DNA from 2 places in the Zhongshania guokunii genome. Region 2 is predicted to be linked to the other one. Evidence: predicted binding sites of a transcription regulator. Region 2 holds the regulator's gene; the other holds the start of a gene.
The links. Region 2 encodes LexA, which represses DNA repair genes until DNA is damaged. Its sites were predicted from a motif close to ACTGTNTNTANANACAGT; they were not measured.
Positions count from the first base shown of each region.

Region 1: recN (DNA repair protein RecN) is a predicted target of LexA. The motif match lies at 2,880-2,897, and genes of this name have one in related genera.

Region 1 covers NZ_JBFRYA010000017.1:47,111-53,895, forward strand. The annotation lists gene AB4876_RS16250 (RnfH family protein) at 1-51, shown strand, start outside; gene AB4876_RS16255 (outer membrane protein assembly factor BamE) at 52-465, opposite strand; gene fur (ferric iron uptake transcriptional regulator) at 542-958, shown strand; gene recN (DNA repair protein RecN) at 1,183-2,847, opposite strand; gene grpE (nucleotide exchange factor GrpE) at 3,032-3,637, shown strand; gene dnaK (molecular chaperone DnaK) at 3,758-5,683, shown strand; gene dnaJ (molecular chaperone DnaJ) at 5,865-6,785, shown strand, end outside.
Region 2 covers NZ_JBFRYA010000001.1:510,255-519,967, reverse strand. The annotation lists gene mfd (transcription-repair coupling factor) at 14-3,457, shown strand; gene AB4876_RS02385 (CsiV family protein) at 3,501-4,280, shown strand; gene AB4876_RS02380 (S-methyl-5'-thioinosine phosphorylase) at 4,322-5,065, opposite strand; gene AB4876_RS02375 (mechanosensitive ion channel family protein) at 5,058-6,173, opposite strand; gene AB4876_RS02370 (DUF6763 family protein) at 6,429-6,749, shown strand; gene lexA (transcriptional repressor LexA) at 6,923-7,525, shown strand; gene AB4876_RS02360 (SulA-like leucine-rich domain-containing protein) at 7,530-7,949, shown strand; gene AB4876_RS02355 (hypothetical protein) at 8,027-8,290, opposite strand; gene AB4876_RS02350 (DUF6586 family protein) at 8,377-8,862, opposite strand; gene topA (type I DNA topoisomerase) at 8,863-9,713, opposite strand, start outside.

The sequences.
Region 1 (6,785 bases), on a different contig from region 2:
GTGCGCAAACAGCGGGCCGCCAAAGTAAAAGCCCGCAAGGCCGCTGAATAATTATTCAGCGACAGGTGCTGGTACGGTTGCTGGATCAGTTGCAGTGCCGTCGCTGTTTTGTGCCGGCATGGGCTCTACCGGTTTAACGTCGGTTGGTTTAACGTCGGTAGTGAATTTGACCAGCGTGTCGCCTTCAAAATAAGCCGTTAGCTGGTGGCGCTCTACCGGTTCATCTGGCTTGCTCAAAGTGTAAATATAGTCCCAGCGGTTGGGGCTGAAGGTGTCGCGCACCATGGGCGTACCCATCACGTATTCTACTTGGCTGCGGCTCATGCCAACCTTAAGCTGGTCTACCATTTCCGAGGTGATAATGTTGCCCTGGTCGATGGGCAGGCGGTAAACGCCGGGGAATTCCAGCGAGCTGCATGCCGCCAAAGTTACAAGCAGGCATGCTGTGGCAAATCGTCTATACATGCTAAAGGGTTCCAATCGCTTACAGAGGCGTGGGATAATAGCGCAATCCCCACCGCAACGCTAAGGTCCAAGGCATATGTCGATAGAAAATAAAGAGCTCCGCAAAGCAGGGCTTAAAGTTACTTTGCCTCGCGTCAAGATTTTACAGTTGCTGGAACAGGCTGAGAGTGAGAATCAGCATTTTAGTGCGGAAGACGTGTATCGGGCCCTAATGGAGTCAGGCGAAGATGTTGGTTTGGCCACCGTTTATCGTGTACTCACTCAGTTTGAAGCCGCAGGTTTAGTAATTAGGCATAATTTTGAGGCGGGTCATTCGGTTTTTGAACTGGAAAAAGGTGAGCACCACGACCACATCGTATGCTTGGAAACCAATGAGGTTATTGAGTTTTGCGACGACATAATCGAAGCCCGTCAGCGTCAGTTAGTTGAAGAGCGCGGTTTTGAGTTGGTTGATCACAGCTTGGTTTTGTATGTGAAGCCGAAGAAGGCGTAACGCTTTAACGCTGAACGGGAGACGCAAAATCCGCTTTTTTTGCCTCTCCCGTTTGCCACTGAGCCGAAATTGCTAGTCTGACGCCCCATGTATGATGATTCGTTTAATGTTACGACACGTAATATCGTGAGCCCCGCATGCTAGATGCTACGAATGCGAAAACCTGTTTTTGACTTAGCGTCTCCCGTCAATCATACAGCACCCCGAGGTCAAGCATCTCCCGCTTAATGCCTTACCCCCAGCATCTCGCGTGCATGCGCTAAGGTGTTCTCGGTAATCGAAATCCCGCCTAACATCCGTGCAATTTCATCAATTTTTTGCTCATCTTTTAGCGGCTGCAGCTCGGTGCGCAGGTGCTTTTTGTCGCCCACTTTTTGCACGCGAATATGATGATCGCCTTGGCTGGCAACTTGGGGCTGGTGGGTTACGCACAGTACTTGGCTGCGTTTGCCCAGTTCATTCAGTAGTTTGCCAACGATTTCGGCAGTGGCGCCGCCAATGCCAACGTCCACTTCGTCAAAAACAATAGTGGGTATGGCCGCTACTTGGGCGGTGACCACCTGAATGGCAAGGCTGATCCGCGATAGTTCGCCGCCAGAGGCGATTTTGTTGAGCGGGCCCTTGGCAGAAGTGGGGTTGGTGCTAATCAGAATTTCAACTTCTTCGCGGCCGCAGCTGTGGGGTTCGTCGCTCAGGGCCTGCAGGGCAAAATCGACTTCGCAGTGTTTCATGCTCAGGGCGCGAAGTTGTTCTTCTACTCTTTTTTTCATAGTGGCAGCGGCTTTGCGGCGCTTTTCGCTGAGTGTAGCGGCCTTGTCATTATAGGCTTGCAATGATTTGCGCTGCTCGATGCGCAGCTGCTCTAATTTTTCATCGCTGGCGTTGAGGCCCTCTAGTTGTTCCGCTAAGGAGGCGTGCAAAGCAGGTAGCTCTGCGGGTTGCAGGCGGTGTTTACGGGCAGTTTGGTAAATGGCGTCTAAGCGGCTCTCAACCTCGACTAGGCGGTCGGGGTCGAGTTCGGTGCCGTCTAATACGGTTTGCAGCTCGCGGGCAGCTTCTTCAATTTGAATGCGGGCGCTTTCTATTAGTTGGGCTGCATTGCTTTGTGCTGCGCATTGGTGCTGGCTGCTGTTTAGTGACGATAATGCCTGGTGGAGTATGCCCATGGCGTTAACCTCGCCCTCTCTGCAGAGCTGGAGGCTGTGATGATTGGCGGCGAGAATCTGTTCGGCATTTGCCAGTTGCTTCTGCTGGTTTTCTAGCTCTTCTAGCTCATTGGGCTGTAGGTTTAAGCGATTTAACTCTTCGAGCTGATAGCGGAGCAGCTGTTCCTGCGCGTTTTGTTCGGCGACATTGCTTGCTAGGGTCGCTAGGGTTTTGCTGCTGCGTTGATACTGGCTGCAGTGCTCGCTGACCTGCTGAGCCAGTGCGCTGGTGCCGGCAAAGGCGTCGAGCAATTCGCGCTGATAGGGTTTTTGTAACAGTGATTGATGGGCGTGCTGGCTGTGGATGTCGATCAGTAAATTGCCGAGTTCTCGAATCGCTTGCAGAGTAACGGGCTGGCCATTGATGTAGGCGCGGGAGCGGCCCTCGCTGGTGATAACTCGACGTAACATGCATTCGCTGCCGTCATCGAGTTCGCGCTCTTTTAACCATGTTACTGCGCCGGCGATTTGGCTGATGTCAAAGAGGGCGTGAATGTCGGCGCGGTCTGCGCCGGGACGCACAATATTGTTGTCGGCGCGGTCGCCGAGGGCGAGGCCGAGGGCATCGAGCATAATCGACTTGCCGGCGCCGGTCTCGCCGGTAAGTACAGTCATGCCGGGGTGTAGTTCGATGTCGAGGCTTTCGGTAATAGCGTAGTTGCTGATGTTGAGGTGGCTCAGCATGATGCTCTCTCACGGTGGGTGTGGGAAATTTGTCTGTATATTTATACAGTAAAATGCTGTGGCCGAGCAAGTGTCTGAGTGGGCTTGTTGAAAAATCTTTGTTGCCGCCTTGAAATATGGTGCTACAGCCCCATATCCCAGTCAGCGCGGCCTCGCTGCCGCAAGAAATCAGAGAGTGACGGAGATAGCTGAAGTGGCAGAAGATCAGGATAAATCGGCATTGCAAGATGAAGATGCGCAGGTAGAGGCGATTGTTGGTGAGATTCAAGATGCGCTTGATGGTGCTGAGGCTGAGTCGGCGTCCGCGCCGGCTGCAGAAAAGAGCCTTGAAGTGCAGCTGGAAGAGGCCAAGCAGGCTGCCGCTGACGCCAAAGAGCAGGCGCTGCGCGCCGTAGCCGATGCCCAAAATATTCGCCGTCGCGCCGAGAAAGACGCGGAAAACGCTCGCAAGTTTGCCTTAGAGAAGTTTGCTGGGGACATGCTGGTGGTGGCCGATAATCTGGATCGCGCCTTGGCTTCAGCTGATCGGGCTAATGAGTCCTTGAAGCCGATGATCGAAGGCGTGGAGCTGACGCATAAGTCGATGCTCGACGCTTTGGCTCGCCACAATGTTGAATTGATCAACCCTGTAGGCGAACCGTTTAACCCTGAATTTCATCAGGCGATGGCGATGGTGCCAAACCCAGATGCCGAGCCTAATTCGGTTATGGACGTCATGCAGAAGGGTTTCACCCTGAATGGTCGTCTATTGCGCCCAGCCATGGTGGTGGTCGCTAAAGCGCCGGAATAATTTTTAAAATTGTGTAAAAAATGGTCTATGTCCCCTTGAAATATGTGGATAAGGGCCAATATCTGACAACAAGACATAGTGTTCGCCAAAAGTGGCGACTAGGTAAATCGGAGATTTAACATGGGTAAAATAATCGGTATAGATTTGGGTACCACTAACTCTTGTGTTGCTGTTATGGATGGCGACAAGGTTAAGGTTATCGAGAATGCAGAAGGTACACGCACCACTCCTTCGATTGTTGCTTACACTGAAGACAAAGAAATTCTGGTTGGTCAGAGCGCAAAGCGTCAGGCCGTCACCAATCCGCATAACACCTTGTATGCGGTGAAGCGCTTGATCGGTCGTCGCTTTGAAGACGACGTGGTTCAAAAAGACATTAAGATGGTGCCCTACAATATCTGCAAAGCCGATAACGGCGACGCGTGGGTAGAAGTGAAAGGCGAGAAAATGGCGCCACCGCAAATTTCTGCGGAAATTCTCAAGAAAATGAAGAAAACCGCTGAAGACTACTTGGGTGAGAAAGTCACCGAAGCGGTTATCACTGTACCTGCTTACTTTAACGACTCTCAGCGTCAGGCGACTAAAGACGCTGGTCGTATTGCTGGTCTGGATGTAAAGCGTATTATCAACGAGCCTACTGCAGCGGCATTGGCCTACGGTATGGACAAGTCTAAGGGCGATCGCACCATTGCGGTATACGACTTAGGTGGTGGTACTTTTGATATTTCGATTATCGAAATTGCTGAAGTAGATGGCGAGCACCAGTTTGAAGTGCTGTCGACTAACGGCGACACCTTCTTAGGTGGTGAAGATTTCGATATGCGCCTGATCGATTATTTGGCGGAAGAGTTCAAGAAAGAAAACAGTATTGACCTGAAAGGCGATTCACTGGCTGTGCAGCGTCTGAAAGAAGCCGCAGAGAAAGCCAAAATCGAATTGTCTTCTAGCCAGCAAACTGAAATCAATCTGCCTTACATCACTGCCGATGCGACTGGTCCTAAGCACTTGGTTGTGAAGTTGAGCCGCGCTAAGCTGGAATCACTGGTTGGCGATTTGGTTGCTCGTTCACTAGAGCCAATGAAAGTGGCTCTGAAAGATGCTGGTTTGTCTGCATCTGAAATCGACGAAATCATTTTGGTTGGTGGTCAGACTCGTATGCCTTTGGTGCAAACCAAGGTAACAGAGTTCTTTGGTAAAGAAGCGCGTCGCGATGTAAACCCCGATGAAGCGGTTGCCATGGGTGCTGCCCTGCAGGGCGCGGTACTGTCTGGCGAAGTGAAAGACGTATTGCTGCTTGACGTTACTCCGCTGAGCCTAGGTATTGAAACCATGGGTGGTGTGGCGACGCACCTGATTGAGAAAAACACTACGATTCCTACTAAGAAATCACAGGTGTTCTCAACCGCAGAGGATAATCAGTCTGCCGTAACGATTCACGTCGTGCAGGGTGAGCGTAAGCAAGCCAGCGCCAACAAATCGCTTGGCCGTTTCGACTTGGCCGACATTCCACCTGCGCCACGTGGTCTGCCGCAAATTGAAGTTACCTTCGATATCGATGCCAACGGTATTTTGCATGTGTCTGCTAAAGACAAGGCAACCGGCAAAGAGCAGTCTATTCGCATCACGGCCTCAAGTGGCTTGAGCGATGATGAAATCGAGCAAATGGTACGAGATGCTGAAGCTAACGCTGAAGCTGACAAAAAGTTTGAAGCACTGGTCGTTGCGCGCAACACAGCTGAAGGCATGGCTAATGCGACTCGCAAAACTTTAGAAGAAGCCGGTGATAAGGCTTCTGATGAAGAGAAAGCGGCGATCGAAGCAGCGTTGACCGAAGTTGACGAAGCGCTTAAGAGCGACGACGTTGAGGTGATTGAAGCTGCGACCAAGAAGCTGACTGAGGCTTCTGGTGGTTTGGCTGAGAAAATGTACGCTGAGCAAGCTGCTCAGGCGCAGGCTGAAGGCGGTGCAGAGTCGGCTCAGGCAAGCGGTGCAGATGACGTGGTCGATGCTGAGTTTGAAGAAGTAAAAGACGACGACAAGAAGTAAACTCGACGCGAGGCTGTGCCTCGCTTGGGTGTAACGCTGGACGGGAGACGGAAGACGCAAAGGCTAAGGTCAGCGTGTTTTGCGATCTCCCGTTTGGCATGAAGGGTAGAATCATTTATAGGGGTAGTGGGCGGCGCGTTAAAAAGCGTCCCCCGCCTCCCGTCTAGCGTGAAGCGAAGCTATGTCAAAACGAGATTATTACGAAATTCTGGGCGTGTCGCGAGACACTGACAGCAAGGATATTAAAAAAGCCTACCGTCGTATCGCGATGAAGAACCACCCTGACCGTAACCCCGAAGATCCCAAGGCGGATGACATCTTCAAAGAGGCTACCGAGGCCTATGAGGTGCTGTCTAACGAGGAGAAGCGCGCGGCCTATGATCGTTTTGGTCATGAGGGCGTTAACGCCGGTGGTGGCGGTGGCGGCGGTGGAGCTGGGTTTAGCGATATTTTCGGTGATGTGTTTGGCGATATTTTTGGCGGCGGTGGCGGCGGTCGCCAGCGCGGCCCACAGCGCGGTTCTGATTTGCGCTACACACTCGATATTGATCTTGAGCAGGCGGTGCACGGTTCCACTGCCAAGATTCGTATTCCTACGCTAGTTGCCTGTAAACCTTGCGATGGCAGTGGTGCGAAAAAAGGCAGCAAGCCGGTCACTTGTAGCACCTGTAATGGTGTTGGTCAGGTGCGTATGCAGCAGGGTTTCTTTGCTGTTCAGCAAGCTTGCCCGCACTGTCGGGGTTCCGGCACCATCATTGCCGATCCATGTACCAGCTGTCGCGGTCAGGGGCGCGTTGAAGAGACCAAAACCCTGTCGGTGAAAGTGCCTGCTGGCGTTGATACCGGCGACCGTATTCGCTTGAGTGGCGAAGGTGAGGCCAGTCCTAATGGCGGTCCAGCTGGCGACTTGTATGTGCAAATGCAGGTGCGTCCGCACGCAATCTTTAAGCGCGATGGCAAAAATCTACACTGCGATGTGCCAATCAGTTTTGCCGATGCGGCGCTGGGTGGTGAGCTGGATGTGCCAACCTTAGAAGGTCGGGTTAAGCTTAAAATACCGCCAGAAACCCAAACTGGAAAGTCCTTCCGCTTGCGTGGCAAG
Region 2 (9,713 bases):
GAATCCCTCTACTGTGATTGAATTACCAAGCATTAAATTCCCCGCCAACGCGGGCGTAATCCGCTGGGGTCAGTGCCCCCCAGCGAGCCACGGCTTAGTTGCCGCAGAGCTTGCCCGCGCCCTAGACGCACCCCTACTGGTACTGACCGCCGACACCGCCACGGCGTATCAACTAGAACAGAACCTACGGTTTTTTGCCGCTGAGCTCACAGTGAGTTTATTGCCCGACTGGGAAACCCTGCCCTACGACAACTTCTCTCCCCACGAGGATATTGTTTCAGAGCGACTGCGGACCCTCAGCGAACTGCCCACCATGGGCAAGGGTATACTCGTCGCGCCCATTAGCACTTTGATGCAGCGCATTGCGCCGCCAGATTACGTGCGCAAGCACAGCTTGGTACTCAAGCGCGGCCAAGTCATCGACATTAGCGAGTTTCGGCGCGAACTAGAAAAAAGTGGTTACCGCCACGTAGACACGGTTTACCAGCACGGCGAATACGCCAGCCGCGGTGCGATTATTGATATATTTCCAATGGGCAGCGAGGCGCCCTATCGGCTAGATTTGCTCGACATGGAAATCGACAGCCTGCGCAGTTTCGACCCCGAGACGCAGCGCGGCCTCGAATCGGTCACCAGCATAAGTTTGCTACCCGGCAAGGAAGTACCCTTAGACGACGATGGCATTGCCCTATTTCGCCGCAACTGGCACGAGCGCTTCAACGTCGATCACCGCAAATGTCCGGTCTACCAAGACGTGAGCGACGGTATTGCACCCTCGGGGATTGAGTATTACCTGCCCTTGTTTTTCAGTGAAACTGGCACCCTGTTTGACTATCTGCCCGAGAACACCCATGTTTTAAATACGGCGGGTATTGAAGGTGCGGCGGAGCATTATTGGCAAGATATTCAGCAGCGCTATGAACAGCGCATTGGCGATTTACAGCGGCCAGTATTACCCCCTGCCTTGGTATTCCAACCCGTGCCGGAGTTATTTGCCAGCCTCAAACGCTATCCCCGTGTCGCTTTGAGCGAAGCCGCCATTCCCAGCGCTACCGGCAATGAGAACTTCCCCTTTGAGCTGGCGCCGTCTTTAACGATAGATGCTAAACACAGCGACCCTATTAGTGCACTGCGCAGCTATAGCGGCGCCCGGAAAGTGATGCTCTGCGCCGAATCAGCGGGCCGCCGCGAAGCGCTTATCGACCTCCTCGGTCGCCACAAACTTAAACCCAAGCCATTCAACGGCTGGCGAGAATTCGCCGACAGCAACGCCAAGCTCGGCATTACCATCGCCCCTCTAGACGAGGGCATTGCCGGCAGCAAACCTGAGCCCTTTGCCTTAGTAGCCGAATCTCAACTCTTCGGCAAGCGCGTATCCCAGAGTCGGCGCCGTAAAAAAGCCGCTATCAGCACCGCCGAGAGCGTAGTTAAAAATCTGGCCGAGCTGCGCATCGGTGCGCCGGTGGTTCACGCCGACCACGGTGTGGGCCGCTATCTTGGCTTGCAATCGCTCAATATCGACAATCAAGCCAGTGAATTTTTAGCGCTGGAATACGCAGACAGCGCCAAACTTTATGTGCCGGTAACATCACTGCAGCTGATTAGCCGCTACAGTGGCGCCGACGACGACACCGCGCCACTGCATCGCCTTGGCACCGAACAATGGAGCAAGGCCAAGCGTAAAGCGGCCGAGAAAATTCGGGACGTCGCCGCCGAGCTACTCGATATATACGCTCGCCGTGAAGCCCGTGAAGGTCGCGCGTTTGAGCTCAGCGACGAAGACTATTATCAATTTGCCGACGCATTCCCCTTCGAGGAAACCCCAGACCAGCAAGCCGCGATCGAGGCCGTGGTCAGCGACCTTAAATCGCCGCGCCCCATGGACAGACTAGTCTGTGGTGACGTGGGCTTTGGCAAAACCGAGGTCGCGGTACGCGCCGCCTTTGTCGCGGTACAAAACGGCACCCAAGTTGCCATTTTGGTGCCCACTACCCTGCTCGCCCAACAGCATTTTGAATCCTTTCGCGACCGCTTCGCCGACTGGCCGGTTAATATCGAAGTATTGTCACGCTTCAGAAGCGCCGCCGAACAAAAAGGCGTTATTGCCGAGCTCCACGCCGGCAAAGTCGACATTTTAATTGGCACCCATAAATTGCTCAGCAACGACATTCACTACAAAAACCTTGGCTTAGTGATTATCGACGAAGAGCACCGCTTTGGGGTTCGCCAAAAAGAAGCGCTCAAAGCCCTACGCGCCGAAGTAGATGTGCTAACCATGACCGCCACCCCTATTCCTCGCACATTGAACATGTCGATGGCCGGCATTCGCGACCTATCTATAATCGCCACCCCGCCGGCGCGGCGCTTGTCGGTAAAAACCTTTGTACGGGAATCAGACAAGGGACTAATCAAAGAAGCCATTCTGCGCGAGATCTTGCGCGGCGGTCAGGTGTATTACCTGCACAACGAAGTTAAAACCATTGAAAAAGTCGCTCGCGACTTAGAGGAAATGATTCCAGAGCTACGTATCGGCGTCGGCCACGGCCAAATGCGCGAGCGCGAGCTGGAACAGGTAATGAGCGATTTCTACCACAAGCGCCACAATGTACTGGTTTGCTCTACCATCATCGAGACGGGTATCGACGTACCCAATGCCAACACCATTATTATTGATCGCGCCGATAAATTCGGCCTCGCCCAACTCCACCAGTTGCGGGGCCGCGTTGGGCGCTCGCACCACCAAGCCTACGCGTATTTATTAACACCGCCAGTAAAGCAGCTCACTGGTGACGCGCAAAAACGCCTGCTTGCCATTAGCGAAGCCGACACTTTGGGCGCGGGTTTTACCCTCGCCACCCAAGACATGGAAATTCGCGGCGCTGGCGAATTACTTGGTGAGGGCCAAAGCGGGCAAATTCATTCGATTGGCTTCACCTTGTATATGGACATGCTCGACCGCGCAGTTAACGCCATAAAGCAGGGCAAAAAAATCAACCTTGAAAATAATGCCGAAGATCATATCGAAGTGAATTTACGCCTGCCGGCACTGATCCCCGACGATTATCTACCCGATGTTCAGAGCCGACTCATGCTCTACAAACGCATTGCTGGCGCCAACAATAGCCACGAACTGCGCGAGCTCCAAGTGGAAATGATCGATCGCTTCGGTCTTCTACCAGACCAAGTTAAAAACCTGTTCCGCTGCGCCGAGATACGCCTGCATGCCGCGGCACTTGGTCTCAGTAAAATCGAAGCTTCAAATCAAGGCGGACGGGTGGAATTTGCCGAAGACACCCAGGTACACCCATTGAACATAGTAAAGCTAGTGCAAACCGCACCGGCCAGTTATCAGCTCGACGGCGCCAATGCGTTAAAATTCAAACAAGCGCTGATCGAACCACAGCAGCGCTTTGAGTTTGTCGAAACCCTGCTCGCCAAACTGGAAGCCAAGCACTAGAACTGCGATAGTAAGCCCGCATTGAAAAACGAGACCAAGCACTATGAGTACACTACATCGCCTCCGCCCCTGTGTCCTGCTGGCTATATTGCTATGGGGATTCAGTGCCGTGGCATTTGCGCAAAATTCTGATCGTTACCATGTCGACATGATAATTTACGCAAATAATGATCCGGCCAATATGTATGAGGAAGACTGGCCCGACAATATCCACTTACGCTACCCGCGGAAATGGGTGCGCTTACAAAGTGGCGATAGCACAAGTGCATCTCCACATATCGTTGACAAGAGCGACCCCGAGTTCGCTAAAGTTGCCGCATCACTTCGCATGTCCTCGCGCTTCAAACCCCTGTTTCAAGCAAGTTGGGAGCAAGACCTGAAAGCCCGCAAAAAATCTCCTGCGATTCTAATTCAAGGCGGTAAACAGGTCGGCAAACACTATGAGCTCGAGGGTTATATTCGCATTGGCGTCGAACGCTACCTTCATGTAGACACCAATTTATGGCTAATTAGCTACGGCGATCGCGGGGAAAACAACTACTACCTACCCCACCAACCAATGAGCTACAACGAGCCAGAAGAGCCGGCACCACTAATTGACGAGGCCTTTGAGGCTAGTCCAGAATACGCTCAGTTTAAGCTGCAAAATCCTGACTTCATAGCGAACACCCAGCCCGCACAGGAAGCCAGTGATTTTCCAATTGAGCAAATTGTGGTGATGAAGCAGCAGCGGCGGATGCGCAGCGACGAACTGCACTTTATTGATCACCCCAAATTCGGCGCGATTATTAAAATCACTAAGATTTCTGCACCAAAACAATAGGCTAGGTGGCCGGTCACTAAGCCTGACCGGCCTACCGCTATTTAGTAATCAGCAATGCAGTGCGCAAGTATTGATTTAACCTGAAGCATGCCGGTATCAATCACTGCGCGAATATCATCCATGGTGATAATATCATCGCCAAGCCCAGCACCGGGGTTAACCACTAGCGATATAGAGGCGTACTCTATTCCCGCCTCCCGCGCCAAAGCGGCCTCCGGCATGGCCGTCATTCCCACAATATCGTTACCATCTTTAGCTAAGCGCCGAATCTCCGCTGCCGTCTCGAGGCGCGGCCCTTGTGTCACCGCATACACGCCGTAGTCTTCGAAAGCGATATTGGCATCGACCGCTGCATTGGCAAGCCGCGAACGCAAATCCTGACTATAGGGATAACTAAAGTCGACATGCTCGACCTTGCCATTACTGCCATCAAAAAAAGTATGTGCACGACCCCAAGTGTAATCATTAATTTGGTCTGGAATAGCGATCACCCCAGCCACAAAGCGCTCACTAATTCCCCCAACCGCGTTCACGGCAATCATGGCACCTACCCCTGCTTGCTTAAGTGCAGAGATATTCGCTCGGTAGTTTATGGCATGGGGCGGGATTTCGTGGCCGTGACCGTGTCTAGCGAGAAACAAAAATTCTGCAGATTCGTAGCGAATACGCTGCAGCGGTGCGCTCGGCATCCCAAAGGGGGTTTCAATTACTGTCTCCTTCAGCACTTCAGCGCCCGGCCAGTCACACAATCCGGTTCCGCCAATAACCGCAATAGTCTTACTCATGGTTTTGCTCCGAGCGCCCTTGGGCATTTTCAATAGTAATAGGGTCTAATTTAATTGTGCTGGTTGGGAAAGCTACATCGCCACCCAGCTCGTGAATAATGTCGAGCACTTGCAAAAGCACGTTCTGTTTAATCCGATGGTATTCCACCCAATTAGTGGTTTTGGTAAAGGTGTATATAAAGAAATCTAACGAAGAGGCATTATATTTATTGAAATTAACAATCAAAGTCTTCGCTAGATCAATGTCAGCGTGATTTTCAAGCATCGACCTAACGCGATCTATAATCTCAGGCAAGCGTGTTGCATCTTGGTAGCGCACGCCAATGGTTTCATAAATTCGACGATTCAACATCCGTGAGGGGTTTTCAACGGAAATCTGCATAAATGTGGCGTTAGGCACATAAAGCGGGCGCTGATCAAACGTGCGAATTCGGGTCTGGCGCCACCCGATGTTTTCAACTGTACCCTCGATATCTTTATCAGGCGAACGGATCCAGTCGCCAACCGAAAACGGCCGATCTAAATACACCATTAAGCCGCCAAAAAAATTAGCGAGCATATCTTTTGCCGCAAAACCAACGGCTATACCGCCGATACCACCAAAGGCTAATACTCCAGAAATACTGTAGCCGAGGTTTTGCAGCACCATCAGCGCAGACACAATAATGACCGCCGAGCGCACTAATTTACCGAGCGCCATCACCGTAGTCCGGTCTATTGGCTCGTCCTTGGCAGAATAATCATCCGACAATAGCCGCAGCTCAACCTGCCGCACCAGCGACACCAAAAACCAAGCAAGAATGAGCACCACAGCCACCGCGCGCAGCGACTCTAGGGCAGTAAAAATCTCAGCCTGCGTGGAGCGCACAATAATTTCTAATACATGGCTAGCGCCCACTGCCCAAATCATCAACAGCGCAGGTTTGCGGGCCGCTTCTAACAGCGCGTCATCCCACAAATTCCGGGTTGCAGCAAACTTCACCGCCAAGCGAGCCATTAAGCGGCTAAAAAATAAGTTTGCCGTTAAAATAATGATTACGACAACAAAAACATCGCCCAGCCAGGGGTATTGGTCCGGCTGAAAATTATTCCACCACTGCTCAAACATTGCTCGAATCCATCGTTATTTCTATACAATTTCATTGCTAAGCCAGCAAGGCTTATGCAAATGCACCATAAAAAACCATTTCCCAAATAGAAAAACAGATTAAAAATAGTTGCTAGCCCACTGAATATACAGCGAATTGTATAAAAGGCCCACTGCAAAACCTATTAGCTTTTCCGCGCTGTCGCTAAAAATACCTACTAGACAGCAATTTCTTAAGTGTTAGTTTGGATACAGGCTTTAGTAGAGGTTGAAATCATGGCTAGAATTAGACCCCAAGTTGGCAAATGGTATAAAGACACTGAAACTGAGCAACTATTTGAAGTAGTGGCGGTCGATGACGGCAGTGATTCTGTGGAGGTACAACTCATTGACGGTGAACTCTGCCAATACGATATGGAAAGTTGGCGACAATTAAGCTTAGAAACCGTCGAAGAGCCCGAGGATTGGCGCAACGCCTTTGAACTAAGCGACGATGACTACCGCTTTCTCGACGACACTATGGTGCCCGAAAACTGGAACAACCCGCTCTCTGAAATAGAATCGGATATCGTTAACGGCCTACTTGACGAATATTGACACAACGCTACATCGAGACTTAAACGAACAACCTCAAATACCCGCCAATATCATCGATATGGCGGTTTTTTTTGCCCATACAAAAATATCTGCGGCTAATACATTTACACTTGCCATCACCGAAACACTGTATATACTAACAGTACCTGTATAGATAAACAGATACTGAAATTATGGAAAAGCTCACTGCACGGCAAAGCCAGATATTACAGCTAATAAAAGACCACATCGTCGACACTGGCTACCCCCCAACTCGCGCGGATATCGCACGAGTGCTGGGGTTTCGCTCACCCAATGCCGCCGAGGAGCACCTTAAAGCCCTTGCCCGCAAAGGTGCTATCGAGATTATTGCAGGCGCATCCAGAGGCATTCGCCTGCCGGAAAACTTGGGAATCCCCATTATCGGCCGAGTGGCAGCAGGCAACCCAATACTGGCCGAAGCCAATATTGAAGATTACTGCGACATGCCTCCTTCGATCTTTTCACCTAGCGCAGACTATTTTCTGCGGGTAAAAGGCGACAGCATGATTAATGTGGGCATTTTTGAAGACGATCTACTCGCCGTGCATCGCACCAGCGAAGCGCGTAACGGCCAAATTGTGGTAGCACGCCTAGACAACGAAGTTACGGTTAAACGATTTCAGCAGCAAAAGAACAAATACCAGATTTCTCTAATTGCCGAAAACCCAGACTATCAGCCCATTCAAGTTGATTTACGTGAACAAGAATTTGCCATCGAAGGCTTAAGTGTTGGTGTATTACGGCGCGGGAGTTAAAATCATGACTTGTATCGAACAGCTACCACTACACTACGACTCTGAGTCAGCGGTTGCCGCTGGCCAGATCACCGAAATCACCATGCACAGTGAGTCGCATCTGTCGCGGCCACTGCTTGCAGCTATGTTAGTTCAGCTTAGCGCCAACTCCGATCAACGCTGGCTGTGCTGGGTTGCTGACCGCCCCTTAAAGCCCTTGCTGAGCGCATCTAGCCATCAGCACGATCAGAAAATACTACAGGTAGTTTCAAATACCGAGCGGGATTTAACAGAAATTGCGGTGCGCGCCCTTGAACGCGGTAAAAGCCACACCGTGGCGATATTGCTGGACCGGCCGTTGCGGCCTGATGAGCGCCAGTCACTTGAAGTGGCCGCGCTTGCTGGCGCCGCAGAGTGCCTAGTGATACTAATGCAAAATCACTAGCCTCACGCATAGACATCTATACATCAGACTCAACACCAAAGGAGTTGGCGTTGAGCAAACAAACGAAATAAAAATCGCTAGTGGATTATTTTGGTCTGTAATTCGGGGTCTTCCAAATCGGCCTCATCTTCGTCAGCAAAGGCTTCATTATCGGCAGAAATAGCAGCCGCCTCAATTCCGGCCTGAACCATGGCGCGGGCTATTTCCAAGCAAGAGCCATTGATATGCTCCCGCGTTTCTTTGGAAAAACGAATTGTCACCAAAGGGTTTTCATCGCCTTCCGAGCGCTGCAGTACAACGTCACCGTTAGCGAGTTCAACCAATTCTAAATATGACAGCACAAAAGATTCCTTGATATTACTAACGCCAACACGACGCCGTTGGCGCTATTGTATCAAATCTATAAAGCCTGACGCCAACCGCCACCTTAGTATTCCATTAACGTGGCGCGATGACGGGCGATCATTGACTTTAACTCCGTTAAACACGCAGCTAAATCCGGTGCAGCCTCTACCTCAAACTGGCCATCCCAGGCTAAAACCCCATGACGGGCAGGACTGGCAACAGTAGTTTGCACAAAGGCATAGTTCTGCATCACTGCAAGCCAACCCGGTTCAAGCTCGCGATCGGCCAGCTCCTCAATCTCTGGCGGTAACTCAGCGGCCACAAAGGAGCGAGCATTAAACACCCCTTGCGGCAACGCCAAGCCGAACTTAGGTTGCTGATCAATTAGATCGGCAAGATGGCACTGATAAGCTAATTGGAGCTGCCACACTAGCGAATCGGCAGTCGCGCGCCGTATGTGCCCGCCCCATTCTGCTGGATCGGCAGATTCTAGCTGGGCAAGGTATTGCTCAGCAAAATACACATGTAGATTACACTGCCCACGGAAACTTTCTTTTAAGCCGGCCAATTACTTCGCCGCCTTAGTCTTAGCCGCGGGCTTAGTCGCTTTAGCAGCTTTTGCCGCCTTCTCACGAACGACCCATTTGCCGTTTTCATAGAAAGCAGACCAGCCAGAGGGCTTACCATCAACTTCGGTTTGCACGTACTGCTCTTTGGTTTTGCGGCTATAACGAATAACTGCGTCACGGCCCTCTTTGTCCTTCGCCGGTGCAGCAAACAAAAAGGTGTATTTCTCATCAATTTCCGCTTGATGCGGCAGTATTTCTTTTACCAGGGGCGCGCGGGTTTCACGGTTGCGCGGAAAGCCACTTGCCGCTAAAAACAAGCCCGACGCGCCATCGCGTAAAACATAGTGGTCGTCAACCTTCTCGCATTGCAGCTCTGGCATTGGCACCGGATCCATCTTCGGTGGCGCGGCTTCACCACTGCGCAGCAATTTGCGGGTGTTTTTACACTCCTCACCGGTACAACCAAAATACTTGCCAAAACGGCCGGTTTTTAGCTGCATATCTGCGCCGCATTTGTCGCATTCAATTAGCGGCCCTTCATAGCCTTTTACTTTAAAACTACCCTGTTCTATCTCATGGCCACTACAATCTGGGTTATTCCCGCAGATATGCAGCTTCCTTGAGGTATCTATAACGTAGCTTTCCATTGCGGTATTGCAAATACCACAGCGGTGCTTGCTGCGGAGAACCTTAGATTCGGCTTCCTCATCATCGCTGTCAATGCTGACAAAATCCTCAGCGGGCACCAAATTAATCGTTTGTTTACAGCGCTCTTTAGGTGGCAGTGCATAGCCTGAGCAACCGAGAAATACACCGGTACTCGCCGTGCGAATCTGCATTGTGCGTCCGC